2 regions of the Streptomyces sp. NPDC036815 genome follow, and region 1 is predicted to be linked to the other one. Evidence: riboswitches for the same ligand, from Rfam matches in the RefSeq annotation. Region 1 holds a riboswitch; the other holds the start of a gene.

Region 1 (5,487 bases):
ACGGGTAGGGGAGGGGGACCCTCGGGTGCTCACCGCGGTGGTCGCCGCGACCCCTCGGGACCCGCCGCGCATACTGGTTCGCATGGGCTCCCGTGAGTTCGTCAGGGCCGCGCCGCGGCTCGACGGCATGGTCGTCTCCGCCGTCGGCTACCGCACCGCGGGGCAGCGCCCCGCCCTGCACCGGGGCCTGCCCTCGCCGTACCTGACGGTGATCTTCTCGCTCGACGGGCCCATCGCCACCGGCGCCACCCCCGACCGGGCCACGGGGCCGGACGCGGCACGCACCGAGATCGTCGTGGGCGGCCTGCACCGGAGCCCCGCGTACGTCGTCCAGCCCGAGCACGAGGCGGGCATCCAGCTCGCCGTGCACCCCCTCGCGGCCCGGGCACTCCTCGGCGTGCCCGCGGCCGACCTGACCGGTCAGCTCGTCGTCGACGGCGCCGACGTGTTCGGCGACCGCGCCGCCGACGTACGGGAGCGGCTGTGCGAACTGGACACCTGGGCGGACCGGTTCACCCACCTCTCCGCCTACCTGCGGCGGCGCGCGTCCGACGGCCGCGCCGCGGGGGCCGTCCGCCCCGAGGTCGCCGAGGCCTGGGCCTGGCTGGCCCGGCACCGCGGCACGGGCACCCTGGGCGGCCTGTCCCGGCACGTCGCGCTCAGCGAGCGGAGGCTGACCGCGCTGTTCCGCGCCGAGACCGGCCTCAGCCCCAAGCAGGCCGCGCGCCTCATGCGCTTCCAGCACGCCAAGGCCGCCGTGGTCCGCGCCGTCGCGGCGGGCGCCCCGCCGGACCTCGCCCGGGTCGCGGCCGACACCGGCTACTACGACCACTCGCACCTCGTCCGCGACTTCCGGCAGTACACCGGGGCGAGCCCCACCCACTGGCTGGCCGAAGAGTGCCGGAATATCCAAGCCGGGGCGCACGGCAAGGACGAAGACTCGAAGACATGAACACCACACCGCACACCACACCGAACCCGAACCCCGAGCCGGCCCCCGCCGCGGGTGAGCACCTCACCACGCCCCCTCCCGCCGTCTGGCCGGGCGTGCAGGCCCAGGACGCCCCCGCGCTGATCGACTTCCTCGTCGACACCGTCGGCTTCCTGCGCACCGCCGTCTACGAGGACGGGGGCCGCGTCGCCCACGCCCAGCTCGACTGGCCCGAGGGCGGTGGCATCATGCTCGGCTCGTACGACCCGGAGGCCGCGGCCACCTGCGGCACACCCGGCACCGGGGGCGCCTACGTCGTCACCGCCCGGGTGGACGACCTGTACCGCCGCCTCACCGGGGCGGGCGTGAAGATCACCGCCGAGATCGAGGACAAGCCGTACGGCAGCCGCGAGTTCGCCATCGAGGACCCGGAGGGAAACCGCTGGTCGTTCGGCACCTACCGCGGCGAGCCGAGGCCCGCGCCGACCACGTGAAGGCGTGTGACAGGTGCGTGATAACTTGCGCAAGCCAGTCAAACCCACACCTGGGCCAGGGAATCCGGTGCGAATCCGGAACTGACGCGCAGCGGTGAGGGGGACGGGCGGGGCCACGGCCACTGGGTGTCTCCGGACGCCCGGGAAGGCGCCCCGCCCGGTCGATCCCGAGTCCGAAGACCTGCTGGCGCCTCCGCTCGCACACCGGGCGACGGAGGTCGTGACGCAGGCCAGGCTCCGCGTATGAGCCGTGAGACTCAAGGGATCACGTGTCCTCGACAGCCCGTACATTCGCCCTCCTCTGTGCCGGTCTGCTCGCGCTCACCGCGTGCGGCGACGGCTCCGCACGGAACTCCGCGCACTCCGGGGGCGGGAGCGCCGACGGCTATCCGGTCACGGTCACCTCCTGCGGCAAGGAGGCGAAGGTGACGGCGCCGCCGCGGCGGGCCGTCTCCCTCGACCAGGGATCCACGGAGATCCTGCTCTCCCTCGGCCTCGCCGACCGGATGGTGGGCACCGGCACCTGGACCGACCCGGTCCTGAAGAACCTGGCGAAGGACAACGCGAAGGTGGAGCGCCTCGCCGACCGCTACCCGTCGCTGGAGAAGGTCCTCGCCAAGGAGCCGGACTTCGTCAGCGCCTCCTTCCTCTACACGGTCGGCAAGGGCGGCGTCGCCGACCGTACGAAGTTCGGCGAGCTCGGCGTGCCCGTCTACGTCTCGCCCACCGACTGCGCGGGCAAGGACAACGACGGCGCGGGCGACGGCAAGCGCGTGAAGACCCTCACCATGGAGAGCGTCTACGGCGAGGTGCGCGACCTCGCGAAGGTCTTCGACGTGAAGAAGCGCGGCGAGAAGCTGATCGCGGGCATGAAGGACCGCGTCACGGCGGCCACGAAGGACATCGACGCCTCCGACGCGCGCCTCATGTACTGGTTCGCCAATTCCGACGCCCCGTACATGGCGGGCTGCTGCGGCGCCCCCGGCATCATCACCCGCGAACTCGGCGCGAAGAACGTCTTCGACGACACCCGCGAGGAGTGGCCCCAGATCAACTGGGAGACCGTCGCCGACCGCGACCCCGACGTCATCGTCCTCGGCGACCTCACGCGCAAGTCGCAGTCGGCCGAGAGCGCCGCCGCGAAGATCGAGTTCCTGGAGTCCAACCCGGCGACGAAGAACCTGACCGCCGTGAAGAAGAAGCGGTACGTGCTGCTCAGCGGCCAGGCCATGAACCCCACGATCCGCACGGTCGACGGCATCGAACAGGTCGCGGCCGCGCTGCGGAAGTTCGGACTCGTCACGTGACGCGGGTGGGCGGGGTGGCGCCCGGCACGGAGGAGGTGGCGCCCGGCACGCGGGACGGGGCACGGGGCACGCAGGACGGGGCGCAGGACGGGGCACGGGGCACGGAGGAGGTGGCGCCCGGCACGCGGGACGTGGCACGGGGCATGCGGGACGTGGCACCCGGTGCCGTACACCCGCCCGCCCCGCCGCACGGCCTGCGGACAGGGCTGCGCCTGGGCCTGCTCTGGTCGCTGGGCGTCGTCGCGCTCCTCCTCTCCGTGTCCGTGGCCGTCACCATCGGCCCCGCGGACATCTCCGTGCCCGACGTGTGGTCGACCGTCGCCGCCCACCTCGGCTGGGGCGAGACCCCGCTCACCCCGATCAGGGACGGCATCGTCTGGAACCTGCGGATGCCCCGCACCCTGCTCGCCGCGGTGTGCGGCGCGGGCCTCGCGGTCTGCGGGGCGGTCATGCAGTCCCTGCTCCGCAACCCCCTCGCGGACCCCTTCGTGCTCGGGGTGTCGTCCGGGGCGTCCACGGGCGCGGTCGCGGTCGTCGTCCTCGGGGTCGGCGGGGGAGCGGTGTCGGTCTCGGCGGGCGCCTTCGCCGGGGCGGTCTGCTCCTTCGCCCTGGTGCTGCTCCTGAGCCACACGCTGGGCGGCACCACGGACCGGGTCGTCCTGTCCGGCGTCGCGGCCATGCAGCTCTTCTCCGCGCTGACCTCGTTCGTGGTGCTCACCGCGGGCGACGCCGAGACCACGCGTGGCGTGCTGTTCTGGCTCCTCGGCTCGCTCAGCGGGATCGGCTGGACGGACGTGTGGCTGTGCGCCGGAGTGCTCGCGGTGACCCTGCTCGTCTGCCTCACCCACGCCCGTACGCTCGACGCGTTCGCGTTCGGCCAGGAGGCGGCCGCGACCCTGGGCGTCCGGGTGGCCCGCACCCGGCTCGTCCTGCTCTGCACGACGGCACTGCTGACCGCGGCCCTGGTCAGCTCGGCGGGCGCCATCGGCTTCGTCGGCCTGGTCCTGCCGCACGCGGCCCGAGCGTTCGTCGGCTCCGGGCACGCCCGGCTGCTCCCGGTCACGGCGCTGGCCGGGGCGGTCTTCCTGGTCTGGGTGGACACGCTGGCCCGCACGGCCCTGGACCCGCAGGAGGTCCCGGTCGGCGTGGTGACGTCGCTCATCGGCGTACCGGCGTTCGTGGCGGTCCTCTACCGGACGCGGAGGGTGTCATGACGTACGGGGAGGGTGCCGTGACGTACGGGAGGGCGTCATGACGTACGAGGACGGTGTCATGACGTACGAGGACGGTGTCATGACCCACGACCTGCTCCCCGCGGACGCGGCGGGGCTGCGCGCCGACCGCGTCAGCCGGGAGGCGGGCGGCCGCCTCGTTGTCGACGGGGTCAGCCTCGCCCCGCCCACCGGAGCCACCGTCGGACTCCTCGGCCCCAACGGATCCGGCAAGTCCACGCTCCTGCGCATCCTCGCGGGCGTCCTCGCCCCGGCCGCGGGGGTCGTCACCCTGGACGGCCGCTCGCTGACCGACACGGGCCGCCGGGCGGTGGCGCGCCGGATCGCCGTGGTCGAGCAACACGCTTCGACGCAGGTCGAGTTGACCGTACGGGACGTCGTACGACTCGGTCGTATCCCGCACCGTCGGGCCTGGTCGGCCCCCACGTCCCACGACGAGCGGGCGGTACGCGACGCGCTGGCGCGCACCGGACTCACCGCACGCGCCGCCCAGGCCTGGCACACCCTCTCCGGAGGCGAGCGCCAGCGCGTCCAGATCGCCCGCGCGCTCGCCCAGGAACCCCGCGAACTCCTCCTCGACGAGCCGACCAACCACCTGGACATCCAGCACCAGTTGGACCTCCTTTCCCTGGTGGCGGAGCTCCCGGTGACCAGCGTGATCGCGCTGCACGACCTCAACCTGGCGGCGATGTTCTGCGACCACCTGCTCGTCCTGCGGGAGGGCACGGCGTACGCGGCGGGGACCCCGGCCGAGGTGATCACCGAGGAGCTGATCGCCGAGGTCTACGGGGTGCGGGCGGTGGTGACGCCGGGGGAGGAGGACGGCGGCCCACCGGGCGGCCGTCCTTCGGTGCGGTTCCTGCGGGGCTGAGGGCCTGTGGACCAGGCCAGACGCATGGAAATGGCCCTTAACGAGGGCCTGTCGGCCGCTTAGGTTCGCGGGAAGGGGTCTACGGAGGCCCCGCGAGGACCGCAAGGACCGCGAGGACCGCGAGGAACGAGGAACCACAGGGATGCCCGCACCATCAGCAAGGCCAAGTGATGTGAGCGCTGTGAGTGCTGTGATCGCCCAGGTGAGCGACGTCCACATCGACACCGGCGCGGACGACGGCGGACGCAGCGCCGCCCGCACCCGGGCCGTCATGGACTACCTGAACGACCTCCCGTACGACCTGGACGCCGTCATCGTCACCGGCGACATCGCCGACCACGCGACCCCGTCCGAGTACGAGGCCGCCCGCACGCTCCTCACGTCCCGGCACCCGCTGCTGACCTGCCCCGGCAACCACGACGAGCGCGCCGCGTTCCGCGCGCACCTGCTGGGCGAGGCCCCGAGCACGGAGCCGGTCAACCACTCCCTCACCACGGACCGCTTCGTCCTGGCCCTGTGCGACACGTCGGTCCCCGGCGAGGACCACGGCAGGCTGGCGGACGAGACGCTGGCCTGGCTGTCCGCCCTGCTCGCCGGCACCCCGCCCACGCGCCCGGTCCTGATCGCCTTCCACCACCCACCGGTCCCGCTG
Region 2 (5,487 bases), on a different contig from region 1:
CGTCGGGATGGTGAAGCTCGCACCCTCCCTGGCCCCGGAGGGCCAGCGCGAGGTGACGGTCTTCGTACGGGTGTAGAAGCGGACGGCGTCGGGGCCGTGCTGGTTGAGGTCGCCGAAGCCGGACCGCTTCCAGCCTCCGAAGGTGTGGTACGCCACCGGTACGGGGATCGGCACGTTGATCCCGACCATGCCGGCGCCGACGCGGCGGGTGAAGTCGCGGGCGGTGTCGCCGTCCCTGGTGAAGAGGGCCACGCCGTTGCCGTAGGGGTGTTCGGTGGGCAGGCGCAGAGCGGTCTCGTAGTCGGCCGCGCGGACCACGCACAGCACCGGGCCGAAGATCTCCTCGCGGTAGATCCGCATGCGCGGCGAGACGCGGTCGAAGAGCGTGGCTCCGGCGAAGAAGCCGTTCTCGTGGCCAGGGAGGGTGAAGTCCCTCCCGTCCACGATCAGTTCGGCCCCTTCGTTGACGCCGATGTCCACGTAACGGCGGACCCGGTCGAGAGCGTCTCGGCTCACCAGCGGGCCGAAGTCGGCCCCGGGGTCGTCGGAGGGGCCGATGCGCAGGTCGGCGACGCGTTCCTTGAGCCGGGCGACGAGCGCGTCGGCGGTCTCCTCGCCCACGGGGACGGCGACCGCGATGGCCATGCAGCGCTCCCCCGCCGAGCCGTACCCGGCGCCGACGAGGGCGTCGACGGCCTGGTCGAGGTCGGCGTCCGGCATGACGATCATGTGGTTCTTGGCGCCGCCGAAGCACTGGGCGCGTTTGCCGTGCGCGGCGGCGGTGGCGTAGATGTGCGCGGCGATCGGCGTGGACCCGACGAAGCCGAGCGCCTGGACCCGGGGGTCCTCCAGGAGGGTGTCGACGGTCTCCTTGCCTCCGTTGACGACGTTCAGGACACCGGGCGGCAGACCCGCCTCCAGGAACAGTTCGGCGAGCCTGAGCGGGACGGAGGGCGCGCGTTCGGACGGCTTGAGGACGAAGGAGTTGCCGCAGGCGAGCGCGGGGGCCGCCTTCCACAGCGGGATCATGGCGGGGAAGTTGAACGGGGTGATCCCTGCGGTGACGCCGAGGGGCACCCGCAGGGAGTGCACGTCGATGCCGGTACCGGCGTTGTCGGTGAACTCGCCCTTGAGGAGGTGCGGGATGCCCGCGGCGAACTCGACTACTTCGAGGCCGCGTTGCAGGTCACCGTGGGCGTCGGAGACCGTCTTGCCGTGCTCGCTGGAGAGCAGCCGGGCCAGGGACTCCCGCTCCTCGTCGACGAGTTGGAGGAAACGCAGCATGACGCGGGCGCGCCGCTGCGGGTTCCACTCCCCCCACGCACGCTGCGCGGACTCGGCGTCGGCGATCGCCGCGACCGTCTCGTCACGCCCGGCCAGCGGCACATGTGCCTGTACAAAGCCGGTGTTGGGGTCGTACACGTCGGCGAAGAGCCCGGACGCCCCGCGCACGTGTTTGCCGCCGATGAAATGTGTCAGTTCACGGACCATGAGAGCCTGCTCTCGTCAGGTGAGTCCGGGGATGGCACGGCAGGCCGTCGGCGCCACCGGGTGCGGTGGGCGGGCGGTTCTGACGTGGGACGCGAAGGCCTAAGAGCCGTCGTGGAGTCGGGCGTCGACAGGGGTCGCCGCTCGCTTCGCCGGATCACCTGGGTCGTGGTCACGGACCGGTGCCATGCGTGTCTGCTCCATCCTCGTGGACAACACGGAACACCCCGCGGCCGGTATCCTGACTCCCGGATCAGCGCGCGTTCTCCCGCCTTCCCGACGGGACGTGCTCCGTCAGTGGCGTATCGCTCGGCGAGAACGCACTCCCCGGTCACAGTGGCGGGACCGCGCCGGATTCACACCGGCTTCCCTGCACCGCGGGCTCTGGTCACGAACATATAGTTGGACGTCCTAGTAAGTCCACCCCGTCCGGCGAGTCGGCGTCCGCGCGATCACTCGCCGTCCTTCAGCTTCACGATCCTGCCGTCCTTGTCGAGCGTGTGATCGTTCCAGTACGTGTCCCACTTGTCCCCGACATGCTCGGGGACCTTCCCCTGCGGGTAGCGGGCATAGCCCTTGGGCGGCTCCTCCCCGTCGGGCTGGCACGCCGACCCGCTGCCACCCACCCGCAGGACGGGATACTCGCCGCCGCCGCAGATCGCGTCCTCCGTGGAACAGGCGGAGAGCACGCCACCCACCGCACCAGCCAGCGCGAGTCCCACCGCGACCCGCGCCACACGGCCGCCGATCGCTCGCGGGGCGGTACGAACTCGGATCTTCCTGGCCACTGTCGGCTCCTTCATGTCGGCTCGTCGCACGTTGCCACACCAGCTTGCGCGAGCCGTGGCTCCCGATCATGAGTACGGGTACTCAAAGAGGAGCGGCCCCTCGGTCACCCGCACGGGAAGCCGCACCCGTACGTCAGGACAGGGTGCCGACCACGTCGCGCACCTGACCGGCGACCGATTCGGGGAGCGGCGCGTAGTGCAGGCCGGACAGGTCCTTCTGGCCCGCCTCACTCGCCGTGTACGTCAGGAACGACTTGAGGGCGGGCAGCGTCTCCTCGTGGTTTCCCTTGTCGCAGACGATCTCGTAGGTCACCTGGACGATCGGGTACGCACCCGGATGCGCGGCGCCGTAGCGGAACTTCAGCTTCATGTCCCGGCCCTTGCCCGCGACGCGCGCCTGCGCGATTCCGGCCGACGCCGTCGTCGGCGTCGGTGCGACCGGGGCGGGCGCGCCCGTGTCGATGCTCACGGTCTTGATCCGCCGGTCCCGCGCGAAGGACAGCTCGAAGTAGCCGATGGCACCGAACCCCGAGGTCACCTCCGATGCCACGCCGCTGGACCCGCTCGCGGAGGCGCCGCCCCCGCCCTGCCAGGCCTTGCCGACCGGGTGGGCCCAGGCGGCGGGCGCCGCGCCCGCGAGGTAGGCCTGGAAGTTCTGGGTGGTGCCGGAGTCGTCCGACCGGTGCACGGGGCGGACCGGCATGGACGGCAGATCGGCGTCGGGGTTGAGGCGCCGGATCGCCGGATCGTCCCATGAGGTGATCTTCCGGTCGAAGATTCCGGCGAGGGTCGGGGCGTCCAGGACGAGGTCCTCCACGCCCGGCAGGTCGTACCCGATCGCGATGGGCCCGCCGACCATGGGCAGGTCGATCGCGCGCCCGCCCCGGCAGACGTCCTTCGAGCGCTCGACCTCCTCGGGCTTCAGCGCGCTGTCGGAGCCGCCGAACGCCGTCGCGCCCCGCAGGAACTGCGCGCCGCCCGCCCCCGACCCGATCGGGTTGTACGCGATCCGCACGCCCGGGCACGCGCGCTGGTACTGCTTGATCCAGTACTTCATGGCGTTCTGCTGGGCGCTCGACCCCGTACCCGGAACCTTGCCGGTGTCGGCGCAGTCGATCCCCGCGACGGCGGAGGAACGCGCGGCGCCCCGCTCGTCGCCGTCCCCGTCGTCACCCCCGATGCCCGCGACTCCGCATCCCGCGAGGGAGAGCGAGAGCAGAACGGTGAGGCAGACCGCCGCGTGCGCTCTGCCTCCTTGGTACGTACGTCCTGGACGTGGGCGTTGCAACGTTGTCCCCTCGGGGTACCGCGACATGGGTCTCGACCGGCCGTGCGTCTCGACCGGCTGTCTGTTCCGACCGACTCCGGGCCGGACCTCAGATGTTCGCCGATCCGCGGCAGCGGCGGGTGAAGCAAGGGCGAACATCGAGCGACGTGCTGCGATACGGGAATCGAGCGGTAGGCAGGCATGTACGCACGGTGTTCGGGGGGGGGCGAGGGCCCGGAGAGGGGGCAGAGCCTCTCACCGGTCGTCCCCCGGAGCATGTCCTAAACTCCGCCCCATGAAGAGCACGCCCGCTGCCGTCGCCGAGGACCTGGCCCCGACCGGCGTGCTCCGAGCGTCCATCAATCTGGGCAACCCCATCCTCGCCCAGGGCACTTCGGCCGCTCCCTCCGGCATCACCGTCGACATCGCGCGCGAGATCGGTGCCCGCCTCGGCGTCCCCGTGGAACTCCGCTGCTTCGACGCCGCACGCAAGTCGTACGAAGCCATGGCGGAGGGCCGGGCCGACCTCTGCTTCCTCGCCGTCGAGCCGGCCCGTGAGGCCGAGGTCGCCTTCACCGCCCCGTACGTGGTGATCGAGGGCGTGTACGCCGTCCCCCGGGAATCGCCCTTCACCGCGGCGGCCGACGTCGACCGGGCGGGGGTGCGGATCGGGGTGAAACGGGGCTCCGCCTACGACCTGTTCCTCTCCCGCACGCTGCGGCACGCGAGCGTCGTACGCGGCGACGAGGGAGTCGACGTGTTCCGCGCCGAGGGCCTGGAGGTCGCGGCGGGCATCAGGCAGCCGCTGACCGCGTACGTGGCGGACCACCCCGAACTGCGGCTGATCGAGGACCGGTTCATGCAGATCCGGCAGGCGGTCGGCACGACACGGGACCGCGCGTCCGGGACGGTCGAGTTCCTCCGCGACCTCGTCGAGGAGCTCAAGGCCACGGGGTTCGTCGCCGCTTCGCTGCGGCGCTCCGGACAGAACGAGTCGCCGGCCGCCCCGCCCGGGTAGTTCGCCCCTCCCCGATCAGAACGGTCCGCTCCTCCTCACAGCGGTCCCGACCCGAGGAGCTGCCCGCCGTCGACGACGAGCGTCTCGCCGGTGATCCAGCGTGCGCCGTCACCGGCGAGGAACGCCACGGCCTCACCCAGGTCCTCGGGTTCGCCGATGCGGCCCAGCGGAGTGGCCGCGGCGACCCGCGCCTCGTTCTCCTGCCAGAGCGCCTCGGCGAGCCGGGTGCGCACGACGCCGGGAGCGATGGCGTTCACGCGGACCTTCGGGCCGAGTTCCAGGGCGAGTTGCTTGGTGAGGTGGATGAGCGCGGCCTTGGACACGTGGTAGATCCCGACGTCCTGAGCCACCGAAAGCCCGCCGATCGAGGCGGTGTTGACGATCGAGCCGCCGTGCTCCCCCATCCACGCCTTCACCGCGAGCGACGTCCACAGGATCGGCGCCCACAGATTGACGTCCATCGTCTTGGCGAAGCGCCCGTGGTCCTGGTCGATGACCGGCCCGTACGCGGGGTTCGTACCGGCGTTGTTCACCAGGATGTCCAGGCGTCCGTACGTCGCCACGGTGTGGTCGACGCAGGCGCGAGCGGCGGCTTCGTCGGTGGCGTGGGCGCCGAACCCGGCCACGGCGCCGCCGAGTTCACGAGCCGCCTCCTCGGCGCGTTCCGCGCTGCGCGAGGTGATCACGACCTGGGCGCCCCGGTCGCGCAGGGCCGCGGCCGCCGCGAGGCCGATGCCCCGCGACGCGCCCGTGACGACGGCGACCTTCCCGTCGAGCGGGCCGCTCATCGCGCGCTCCGCTCGGCCTCGCGGCGCCGCAGCTCGCGCACGGCGATGGTGCGCTTGTGCACCTCGTCGGGGCCGTCGGCGAGGCGCAGGGTGCGCAGATGGGCGTACATGCTCGCGAGCGGGAAGTCGTCGCTCACA

The links. A riboswitch is a leader RNA that binds a small molecule or an ion and turns the genes downstream of it on or off. The one in region 1 is predicted to bind cobalamin.
Region 2: it holds a riboswitch for cobalamin, as region 1 does, so the genes downstream of both, ACZ69I_RS10725 (CoA-acylating methylmalonate-semialdehyde dehydrogenase) here and ACZ69I_RS03720 (ABC transporter substrate-binding protein) in region 1, are expected to answer to the same signal.

The regions. Positions count from the first base shown of each region.
Region 1 is NZ_JBVJPW010000001.1:843,336-848,822, forward strand. It holds gene ACZ69I_RS03710 (AraC family transcriptional regulator) at 83-952, shown strand; gene ACZ69I_RS03715 (VOC family protein) at 949-1,425, shown strand; cobalamin riboswitch at 1,444-1,628, shown strand; gene ACZ69I_RS03720 (ABC transporter substrate-binding protein) at 1,695-2,732, shown strand; gene ACZ69I_RS03725 (FecCD family ABC transporter permease) at 2,876-3,946, shown strand; gene ACZ69I_RS03730 (ABC transporter ATP-binding protein) at 4,026-4,835, shown strand; gene ACZ69I_RS03735 (metallophosphoesterase) at 5,017-5,487, shown strand, end outside.
Region 2 is NZ_JBVJPW010000003.1:426,136-431,622, forward strand. It holds gene ACZ69I_RS10725 (CoA-acylating methylmalonate-semialdehyde dehydrogenase) at 1-1,491, opposite strand, end outside; cobalamin riboswitch at 1,703-1,883, opposite strand; gene ACZ69I_RS10730 (SCO0607 family lipoprotein) at 1,941-2,276, opposite strand; gene pstS (phosphate ABC transporter substrate-binding protein PstS) at 2,410-3,564, opposite strand; gene ACZ69I_RS10740 (transporter substrate-binding domain-containing protein) at 3,839-4,561, shown strand; gene ACZ69I_RS10745 (SDR family oxidoreductase) at 4,597-5,349, opposite strand; gene ACZ69I_RS10750 (acyl-CoA dehydrogenase family protein) at 5,346-5,487, opposite strand, start outside.